3 regions of the Luteibacter sp. PvP120 genome follow, and region 1 is predicted to be linked to each of the others. Evidence: predicted binding sites of a transcription regulator. Region 1 holds the regulator's gene; each other region holds the start of a gene.
The links. Region 1 encodes FliA, which starts transcription of late flagellar genes. Its sites were predicted from a motif close to TAAAGTTTNNCNNNCNNNGGCCGATAA; they were not measured.

Region 2: ACVKN3_RS04075 (GGDEF domain-containing protein) is a predicted target of FliA. The motif match lies at 1,474-1,500, and genes of this name have one in related genera.
Region 3: ACVKN3_RS01515 (methyl-accepting chemotaxis protein) is a predicted target of FliA. The motif match lies at 2,115-2,141, and genes of this name have one in related genera.

What each region holds. Positions count from the first base shown of each region.
Region 1 is NZ_JBSRXP010000005.1:82,356-85,630, forward strand. Features, by position in the region: gene flhF (flagellar biosynthesis protein FlhF) at 1-599, shown strand, start outside; gene ACVKN3_RS11665 (P-loop NTPase) at 669-1,544, shown strand; gene ACVKN3_RS11670 (RNA polymerase sigma factor FliA) at 1,541-2,272, shown strand; gene cheY (chemotaxis response regulator CheY) at 2,329-2,730, shown strand; gene ACVKN3_RS11680 (protein phosphatase CheZ) at 2,741-3,275, shown strand, end outside.
Region 2 is NZ_JBSRXP010000002.1:36,578-39,852, forward strand. Features, by position in the region: gene ACVKN3_RS04075 (GGDEF domain-containing protein) at 199-1,440, opposite strand; gene dusB (tRNA dihydrouridine synthase DusB) at 1,556-2,542, shown strand; gene ACVKN3_RS04085 (glycoside hydrolase family 15 protein) at 2,557-3,275, opposite strand, start outside.
Region 3 is NZ_JBSRXP010000001.1:377,480-380,754, reverse strand. Features, by position in the region: gene ACVKN3_RS01520 (S53 family peptidase) at 1-140, opposite strand, end outside; gene ACVKN3_RS01515 (methyl-accepting chemotaxis protein) at 427-1,983, opposite strand; gene ACVKN3_RS01510 (sialidase family protein) at 2,146-3,267, shown strand.

The sequences.
Region 1 (3,275 bases):
TGGCCGCCCGTGCGGTGCTGCGTCACGGCGCATCCAACGTCGCCCTGATCAGCGCCGACCAGTACCGCATCGGTGCCGGCGCGCAGCTTGAACATTACGGCCGCCTGCTGGGCGTGCGTGTCTACAACGCCCACGACGCGCAGAGCCTGCGCAACGTGCTGCTGCAGTTGCGCGGCAAGCACACGGTGCTGATCGACACCGCCGGCCTGGCCGGCAATGACCCCAAGCTGCAGCAGCAGTTCGAAACGCTGCGCGCGATGACCGAAGTACGCGTGTGCCTGGTGCTCGCGGCGAACGCCCAGGCGCAGGCGATCGACAACGCCGTGCGCGCCTACGCGCCGCTGTCCCCGCAGGCCGCGATCCTGACCAAGCTCGACGAGGCGCCGCTGATCGGTGGCGCCCTCTCGGCCGTCATCCGGCACGGCATGCCGCTGGACTACACCACCGACGGCCAGCGCGTGCCGGAAGACATCGCCTCGGCGGACGCGCGCAAGCTCGTCTGCCTTGCGGCCCAACTGGTCAGGCAGCGCAACGACGAACCGGACGACGCGATCCTCGCCGACCGTTTCGGCTTCGCCGCCACGCCCGCCCTCGCCTGACCCCGGAACTGAAGTAACGTGACTACGGCATCCGCATCCGCACACCCTTTCACGGCAGTGAATTCCTTCATGAGCACACACGTCGATTCCACCCAGGCCGCCGGACTCAACTGGCTTGCCGACCGTCGCCCGACCCGCAGCATCGCGATCGCGGGCGGCAAGGGCGGCGTGGGCAAGACCACGGTGGCGGTCAACCTGGGCATGGCGCTGTCCATGGGCGGGCGCGACGTGGTCCTGCTGGACGCGGACCTGGCCATGGCCAACATCGACGTGCTCCTCGGCCTGCAGCCCACGCGCCACCTGGGTCACATGCTCGAGGGCGAGTGCCGCATCGAGGACCTGATCCTCCATGCCAACCACGGCTTGAAGGTGATCCCCGCCACCTCGGGCGCGCGCCGCATGGCGCAGCTCCCGAACATCGAGCACGCCGCGGTGATCCGCGCGTTCGACGAATACCCCGTGGCCCCCGAATACCTGATCGTCGACACCGCGGCCGGCATCTCCGACAGCGTCTCGATGTTCGCCGCCGCGTCGGACGAGGTGGTGGTGGTGGTCTGCGACGAGCCGGCCTCGCTGACCGACGCCTACGCGCTGATCAAGGTGATGAGCCGCGAATTCGACGTCAACCGCTTCCGCATCGTGGCCAACATGGTCCGCCACGCCCAGGAAGGCCGCCAGCTGTTCGAGAAGCTGGCCCGCGTGACCAATCGCTTCCTGGACGTGTCCCTGGACTTCATGGGCATGGTGCCGCACGACGAGTACCTGCGACAGGCCATCCGCCGCCAGTCGGCCGTGGTCGACGCCTGGCCGAGCAGCCGTTCGGCCGTGGGATTCAAGAATCTTGCCCGGTCGGTCGATACATGGGGTGAACCCGAACCCCGGGTGCAGGGCCGCATCGGCTTTTTCGCCGAACGGAACCACATGGGGGGAGGGCTGCCACTGTGAGTGTTGCAAGCGAATACCTTGAAGTAACAAAGGTTTCGGCCGACCAGCTGGTCAGGACGCATGCCCCGCTGGTGCGCCGGATCGCCTATCACCTGATGGGTCGCCTGCCGCCGAGCGTGGATGCGAACGACCTGATGCAGGCCGGGATGATCGGGCTACTGGAGGCGGCAAGGAATTACTCGCCGACTCGCGCGGCCAGCTTCGAGACCTATGCGGGAATCCGCATTCGTGGCGCCATGCTGGACGAACTGCGCAAGACGGACTGGACCCCGCGCTCCGTCCATCGGAAGCTGCGCGAGGTGGCGGAGGTAACGAGACAGATCGAGAACGAGACGGGTGGCGACGCCGAAGACGCGGAAGTGATGAAGCGGCTGGGCATCGACGCCATGGAGTACAACCAGATCCTGGCCGACGCGGCGAGCGCGCGGTTGCTCAGCCTGACGGCGCCGGAAGGCGACGAAGGCGCGGCGATCGACGTGGCGGACCCGGACGCCGCGGGTCCGGAAGGCAACTTCGAGAAGAACGGCCTGCGCGACGCGCTGGCCCATTCGATCGACGGTTTGCCGGAACGCGAGAAGCTGGTCATGTCCCTGTACTACGATGAAGAGCTCAACCTGAAGGAAATCGGTGCGGTGCTGGGTGTGAGCGAGTCGCGGGTGTGCCAGATCCATGGCCAGGCCCTGATTCGCCTCCGCGCACGCATGTCGGGTTGGAAAGACAAGCAGTGACGGCATCGCGGTGCCGTCGCCGGTAAAGAAAAAAGCGTACGAGGCGGAGAGCAGTTTTGGACAAGAACATGAAGATCCTCGTGGTGGACGATTTTTCCACCATGCGGCGCATCGTCAGGAACCTCCTGGTCGAGTTGGGTTTCACCAACACGCTCATCCAGGAGGCCGAAGACGGCAACGCGGCGCTCGCGCTGCTGCGCGCGCAGCCCATCGACCTGGTCGTCACCGACTGGAACATGCCCAACATGACGGGCATCGACCTGCTTCGCGCCATTCGCGCGGATGCGGCGTTGAAGTCCATGCCCGTGTTGATGGTCACCGCGGAAAACAACCGCGACCAGATCATCGCCGCCGCGCAGAGCGGCGTGAACGGTTACGTGGTCAAGCCCTTCACGGCGGTGACGCTGAAGGAAAAGCTCGACAAGATATTCGAACGACTTGCCGCGGCAGCGGGCTGAGGGAATGACGATGAACACGATGCTTTCCCCCGGCCAGGACGTGGCCCCCCAGTTGCGTGAACTGCTCGATGCCGACGACTCGGCGGCGTTCGAGAAAGCGCTCGACGACCTGATCCGCAGCCGCGAGCAGCACCTGTTCCTGGCGCTGGGCCACCTCGCGCGCGACCTGCACGAATCCGCGCGTCGCCTGGCCTCCGACATCTCCACCGATGGCGTGCCGGGCAACATGAGCGATGCGCGCAAGCATCTGCGTGATGTGCTGGAAATGAGCTCCACGGCGGCCCATCGCACGCTGGACTTCAGCGAGAAGCTGCGTCCGCAGGCTCAGGCGCTGGCCAAGCAGGCCGATGAGATTCTGGTGCTGGATCACGCCGATCCGGCGTTCGGCACCCACGCCACGGCACTGGCCGTGCGTGTCGGCGACTTCGCGCAAAGCTGCGACATCGGGCTGGGCGAGATGGTCGAGGCGCAGTCCTGGCAGGATCTTTCCGGTCAGCGCGTGGCCCAGGTCGAGGCCTTCATGGCCAAGGTCGAATCCTCGCTCG
Region 2 (3,275 bases), on a different contig from region 1:
CCAGCGGCCCTTCCTTAGCGGGTCGCCGCAGGCGTGGCCCCGAGGGGGCTACCCGCCGGCTCTTGCTCCACGCCACACGGCACACGGCACACGGCACACGGCACACGGCACACGAAGACCTTACCGCGAGAAGATGTCGCGCACATCGTGCGCTCCTACAAGCACGTGGTACATCGTGCGGCGTGCGCCAAGGCTGGATCAGCCTGCCTCGCAGCGATTGCGGCCTGCGCGTTTTGCCGAATATAGGGCCCGGTCGGCGCGTTCGAACACCTCGGTGGACGTGTCGTTCAGGCCGAAGCAGGCGACGCCGCCGGACATGGTCACGGTGACCGGCTTGCCGCTGGCATGGAACGCGAGCGAGGCCACGAGGGCGCACAGCCCCTGGGCCGACTGGAGTGCGGCATCGCGCTCGCTGCCGCTGAATACCACGACGAATTCCTCGCCGCCGTAACGCGCCACGAACGTCGCATCCGCGAGCTCGCGGGTCAGCGTCTGGCCAACGATGCGCAGCACGGCGTCGCCCGCGGCGTGGCCGAGGCTGTCGTTGATCGTCTTGAAATGGTCGATGTCGAGCGCCGCTAGGCAGAGCGACGTGCCCGTTTCACGCATCCGCGCCTGGGCCGCTTCGATGTGACGCTCGTAGGCCAGCCGGTTGGGCAGGCCGGTGAGCAGGTCGGTCAGCGCTAGCGCGTGTTCGCGGCGCAACGAATCCTGCAGCGAGCTTGCCTGGGTTTCCAGCTCTTCGACACGGTCGCGCATGCGCTCCGCGCGATCGCGGTAGGCGGCCATGCGGGCGTCCTCGCGTTCGCGGTACTCGCGGAAGTGCGTGTCGATCAGCGACAGGCGCGCGTTCACCTCCGCCTGCAGGGCGCCCAGATCTGTCGCGGTGAGGGTGCTTTCGCCGAGCGCGCGCATTTCCTCGCGCACCGTGGCATCCAGTTCGCGGCCACCCGCGGCGGCCTCGCCGTAGGCCAGTTCGGCGGCGAGGTAACGGGTCATGTCGCCTAGGCGTGCGCTGACCGCAGCCAGCAGGTCCTGCAGACGGGCGATATCCGTACGCAGCGACGCCACCACCTTGCCGTCTTCCTGCAGGGCTGGCGGTGCTGGGGCCTCGACCGCCGCGACGGAGACAGGGGGCGCGGCCGGGGCGTCGTCGTTCACCGCGGGCGGCAGGCGATCCAGCCCCGCCACGGCTTCCGACAAGGACTCCAGCAGGGTATCCAGCAGGGCGGGCTGGGGGGAATCGCGCAGCGCCTCGTTCAGCCGGTCGAGCAGGCTGTCGATATCGCTGCCCTGGCCACGGGCGAGGGCAGCCAGGCGCACGGCGAGGCGGCGCAGGCCCTCTTCCAGGTCACGGAAATCGCGCTCGTCGCGCTCCATCCTCTCCAGTGCGAGGTGGTATTTACGCTCCCAGATGTCCTGTTCCACACCCGTACCCATGATCCGGCGTCAGCCCCTTGGTGCCATGGAAGCATATCGGCAGGCCGGCGTGGGACTTGATCCCGACCCGTCGGGCCCGCCGACGGTCGTGCCGCGGATCGCGTAAAATCGCGCCATGCGCATCGGCCCTTACTCTATCGCGCCCCATGTGGTGCTCGCGCCCATGGCGGGCGTGACCGACAAACCGTTCCGGCTCCTGTGCAAGCGCATGGGCGCCGGCCTGGCCGTGTCCGAGATGACCGCGTCCGATCCGCGCCTGTGGAACACCCTCAAATCGCTGCGCCGGATGGACCACGAGGGCGAGCCGGAGCCGGTCAGCGTGCAGATCGCCGGCTACGACCCCGGCATGCTGGCCGAGGCCGCGAAGTACAACGCCGACAACGGCGCCCAGCTGGTCGATATCAACATGGGTTGCCCGGCCAAGAAGGTCTGCAACGTGTGGTCGGGTTCTGCCCTGCTCCAGGACGAGCCCCTGGTGGCGCGCATCCTGCACGCCGTGGTCCGTGCCGTGGACGTGCCGGTCACCCTGAAGATCCGCACCGGCTGGGACCGGGAACACCGCAACGCGCTGACCATCGCGCGCATCGCCGAGGACGCCGGTATCGCGGCGCTGGCCGTGCACGGACGCACGCGTGCCGACAAGTACGAAGGCGAGGCCGAATACGCCACCATCGCCGCCGTCAAGGCGGCGGTTGGCATTCCGGTCATGGCCAACGGCGACATCACCTCGCCGGAGAAGGCGCGGCAGGTGCTGGCCGCCACCGGCGCGGACGCCATCATGGTGGGTCGCGGCGCGCAGGGCCGGCCGTGGATCTTCCGCGAGATCGCTCACCATCTGGAGACCGGCGGTTTTCTTGCCGAGCCGTCACCTGCCGAGGTGCGCGACATCCTCGCCGGCCATCTCGAACAGCTTTATGCGTTCTACGGCGAACGGATGGGCGTGCGCATCGCCCGCAAGCACCTGGGCTGGTACGCGAAGGACCGCCCGGAAAATGCCGCCTTCCGCCACGTGGTCAACCAGGCGGAGGATGCCGCGTCGCAGCTGCGGCTCATGCGCGAGTATTTCGATGCACTGGCCGCCGGCGTTTCGCTGGCGGCGTAACCCGAGCGTCGGCCTTACACGGCCCGTTGCTGCAACGGGGTATCCGGGGAGATGACCGCCTGGCGCAATCCCTCCGGCAGACCGGCATCGCCATAACGCTCGACATAACGGGCCAGGGTGTCCGCGAAGCCGTCGTCCGAGGCCCAGCTGACCTGGTCCACGGCAGACCGCTGGCCGTGTACGTGGTTCAGCAGGTCGACGCATTCCTGGCGATAACCCAGGTCCAGGAAACGGGCCGCCGCGCGGGAGCATTCCACCAGCGGCGCCGCGGCAAAACCGCCCGTGCCGGGATGTTCACCCACGATGCCGCCGCCGGGCACGCAGCACAGCTTGAGCGCCAGCACCTCGCGCAGCCGCTCCTCGAAGTCGGGACCCTTGTAACGGCAGCGGTCGCTCCACCAGGTCCAGTAATGGATGGTGTCGCCCAGGCCATGCAAGGTATCCGCGATCAGGGCGGCACCGCCGTCCACCGGTGCGGCGGCCAGCACGATGGCCATGCTTTCGCCGGCGGCAAGCCGCACGTGCGTCACCGCCAGTTCGTCGGCGAAGTCCATCGGCCGCGAACACGCCACGTACCAGCCGTCCACGGTGCGCGCTTCCAAGGCGGGCGCGGCGTCCACCGCGACAGCGCACACAAGCCCAAACGCCACCTCGCCTTCCGTGCAGCTCACCAGGCGAACGAAACGCCCCGCCGGTACCGACTCGCCCTGTCCCGGGCGGCCTTCGGCCAGCG
Region 3 (3,275 bases), on a different contig from region 1:
TCGACCGCCTGCGTGATCCGTGGTGCCTCCGTGGTGTCGATATCGGCGACCGCGGACGCGGCGGTTTGCGAGAATACGGCGGCAGGTGCTGAAAGCGCGCACAGGACAGCCGCGCACAGCAACGACTTGCGATACGTCATGGATCGTCTCCCTCGAGTTTTGTGGTTCCCCTGTTTGTCGTGCGCGAAAGCTTCGGCACCGCCTTCGCCGACGCGGACCGGCCGCGTCTTCCCAAGGCAAATGGTTGCCCGGGAATGAGCCGAGCGTATTCCCTTGTAACGCGATTGAAAAGTGCGCTGGATCGCAAAAGACGCACAGACGTCTATACGTCTATGCGCTTTCTCATGCGTGAAAGATACAATGAAGCAAGTTATTGCGATCCGGGCGTCGTTGCGCGCCACGGATCGCAATAACCTGAGGCTCGGATCAGGCCGCTTCGAGGCGGAACACGTCCACCGCGGTGCGCAGCAACTGTGCCTGTTCGGCCATGGATCGCGAGGCGGCCGTGCATTGCTCGACCAGCGCGGCATTCTGCTGGGTCACCTGGTCCATCTGCGTCACCGCGCGATTGACCTGCTCGATACCCGAGGCCTGCTCCTGCGACGCCGCGGAGATGCCGGTCATGACGCCGGACACCTGGTACACCGCGGTGACCACGCCCTCGATCGTCGATCCCGCCTCGGCGACCATGGACGAACCCTCGGCGACCCGCTCCATCGACGCGTCGATCAGGCCGCGGATCTCCTTCGCGGCGGTAGCGCTGCGCTGTGCCAGCGAACGCACCTCGCTGGCCACCACGGCGAAGCCACGGCCATGCTCGCCGGCACGGGCCGCTTCCACGGCGGCGTTCAGCGACAGGATGTTGGTCTGGAAGGCGAGCGAATCGATGACGCCGACGATGTCACCGACGCGGGCGGAGCTGCTCGATATGCCCTCCATCGTGTCCACCACGCGTGCGACGGCTTCGCCACCGCGCTTGGCCGTCGCCGAGGCGGTGCCGGCGAGGGTCGTACCCAGCATGGCGTTGTCGGTGTTCTCGCGCACGGCGGCGGTCAGTTGCTCCATGCTCGCGGCGGTTTCCTCCAGCGAGGCGGCCTGTTCCTCGGTGCGCTGGGAAAGGTCGGAGTTGCCCTGAGAGATCTGTTCCGCGGCAATGGCGATGGAGTGGCTGGACTGCTTGATGCCGGTAACGATGCCGCAGAGGTGGTCGCGCATCGTGGCGATGGAATGCAGCAGGCTCGACGAATCGTCGGCCTTCAGGTCCACGCGCACGGTGAGGTCGCCATCGGCGATGCGGCGGACCACTTCCGCGGCGTAGATCGGTTCCCCGCCCAGGGCGCGGTACAGGCGGCGCCCCGTCCACACGCCGACGCCGGCGCCGATCAGCAGGCCACCCGTGGCGATGCCGAGCAGGGTGCGCCACAACAGTGCATAGCGCTCGCGCGAGCCCTGGTATTCGCTGGAGGCCACGTCGATCTGCAACGTGCGCAGGGCGTCCAGGTGCGACAGGGTGCGCGGCAGCAGGACATCGACCGAGGCGTGCAGCAGCTTGTCGGCGCCGGCGGTGTCGCCGGCCTCCAGGGCCTTGCGGGTCGCGGCGAAGCCCTGGCTTTCCAGCGTTTCGTACGAGGCATGGAAGGCTTCGGCCAGTTTCCGTTCGTCAGGCGTCCAGTACGTGGCCGCGTAGGTTTTCCACTGCGCCTCCAGCGTGCCGCGATGCGAAAGACTGGCAGCCACCGCATCGCGAGCCGGGAACCGCGAGGGGTCCAGTGCGGCCCGTGACAGCTGGGCCGCCTCGTCGCGCAGGCGATCGCTCACGATCGACAGCTGCTGGATGCAGACCGTGCGGTCCTCGTAGACGGTGCGCAGTGCCTCGCCCGTCGCCGAGAGGGCGTAGAGCCCGGACGCGCAGGTCGCCACCATCGCCAGGGCGAGTCCACCCGCGAGGATCGCCAATTGTGCCTTGACGCTTAACGTTGCCATTTTTGCTCATCGGTAGTCGGTGCTTCCTCGTCAGCGGCCACGACGAGCCGATCTGGAGTAAAAATTTGGCAAAATTGAGCTTTCAGAAACTTCTGTTCATATATGAGCGTGTTTGGTGAGGATAAGGTGAGTGATCGCCCGGCGCTCCTGAAAGGTCATGCCATGTTCGATTCGCTACCGCGCCGCCCCGTGGTCCGTAGCCGCGCCGCCTTCGCTGCCGCCGCGTGCCTGGGTCTGGCACTGGTGACCCCCACGGTGGTGGCCGAGCCGGGCGACGCATGCCACGCCGTGGTGAGTCGCGACTTCGTCGCCGATCCCTCGCCGACGGCCGCAAGCCACGCCGGCACCCTCGTCGATACCCCGCACGGACTGGTGGCGGCATGGTTCGGTGGCAAGCAGGAGCGCGATCCCAGCGTGGTTATCTGGCTGGCACGACGCGACGCGAAGGGATGGACGCCGCCACGGGAGGTCGCCACCGGCGTCCAGGCGGACGGATCGCGGCTGCCCACCTGGAACCCGGTGCTGTTCCGGTCGCGCGCGGGCAGCCTGATGCTGTTCTACAAGGTGGGCCCCGACCCGCAGCACTGGTGGGGCATGGTGATGACCTCTCGCGATGACGGCGCGCACTGGTCGGCGGCCCGCGCATTGCCGCCGGGCATCCTGGGACCGATCAAGGACAAGCCGGTGCAGCTGGCCGATGGGGCTATCGTCAGTCCGTCCAGCACGGAGCAGGGCGACTGGCATATCCATATGGAACGTTCCGACGACGAGGGCCGCACCTGGCAGCGCGAGCCCGACGTGGCCTCCGCAGGCATCGACGCGATCCAGCCCAGCCTGCTGGTGCATGGCGACGGTACGTTGCAGGCGATCGGCCGCACGAAGCAGGGGCGCCTGTTCGACACCCGCTCGCACGACGGTGGCCGACAGTGGTCGCCGCTGCGCCTGCTCGACATCGACAATCCCAACGCGGGGATCGACGCGGTGGCCCTGGCCGACGGGCGCTACCTGCTGGTCTACAACCCCACGCTGCCGGGCAAGGACTGGTGGGACGGTCGAGGAACCCTCGCTGTCGCCCTGAGTGCCGACGGGCACCACTGGAAGCGCGTCCTCACGCTGGAGGACCACCCCGGCAAGGAATACTCGTACCCCGCGATCATCCAGTCGGCGGACGGCCGCGTGCATGTGCTTTACACGTGGGAGCGATCGCACATGCGCCACGTCGTGATCGACCCCACGCGGCTCACGCCCGATGCGTGCTCCGGCGTAAATGTCCACGCCGAATAACGCCCCCT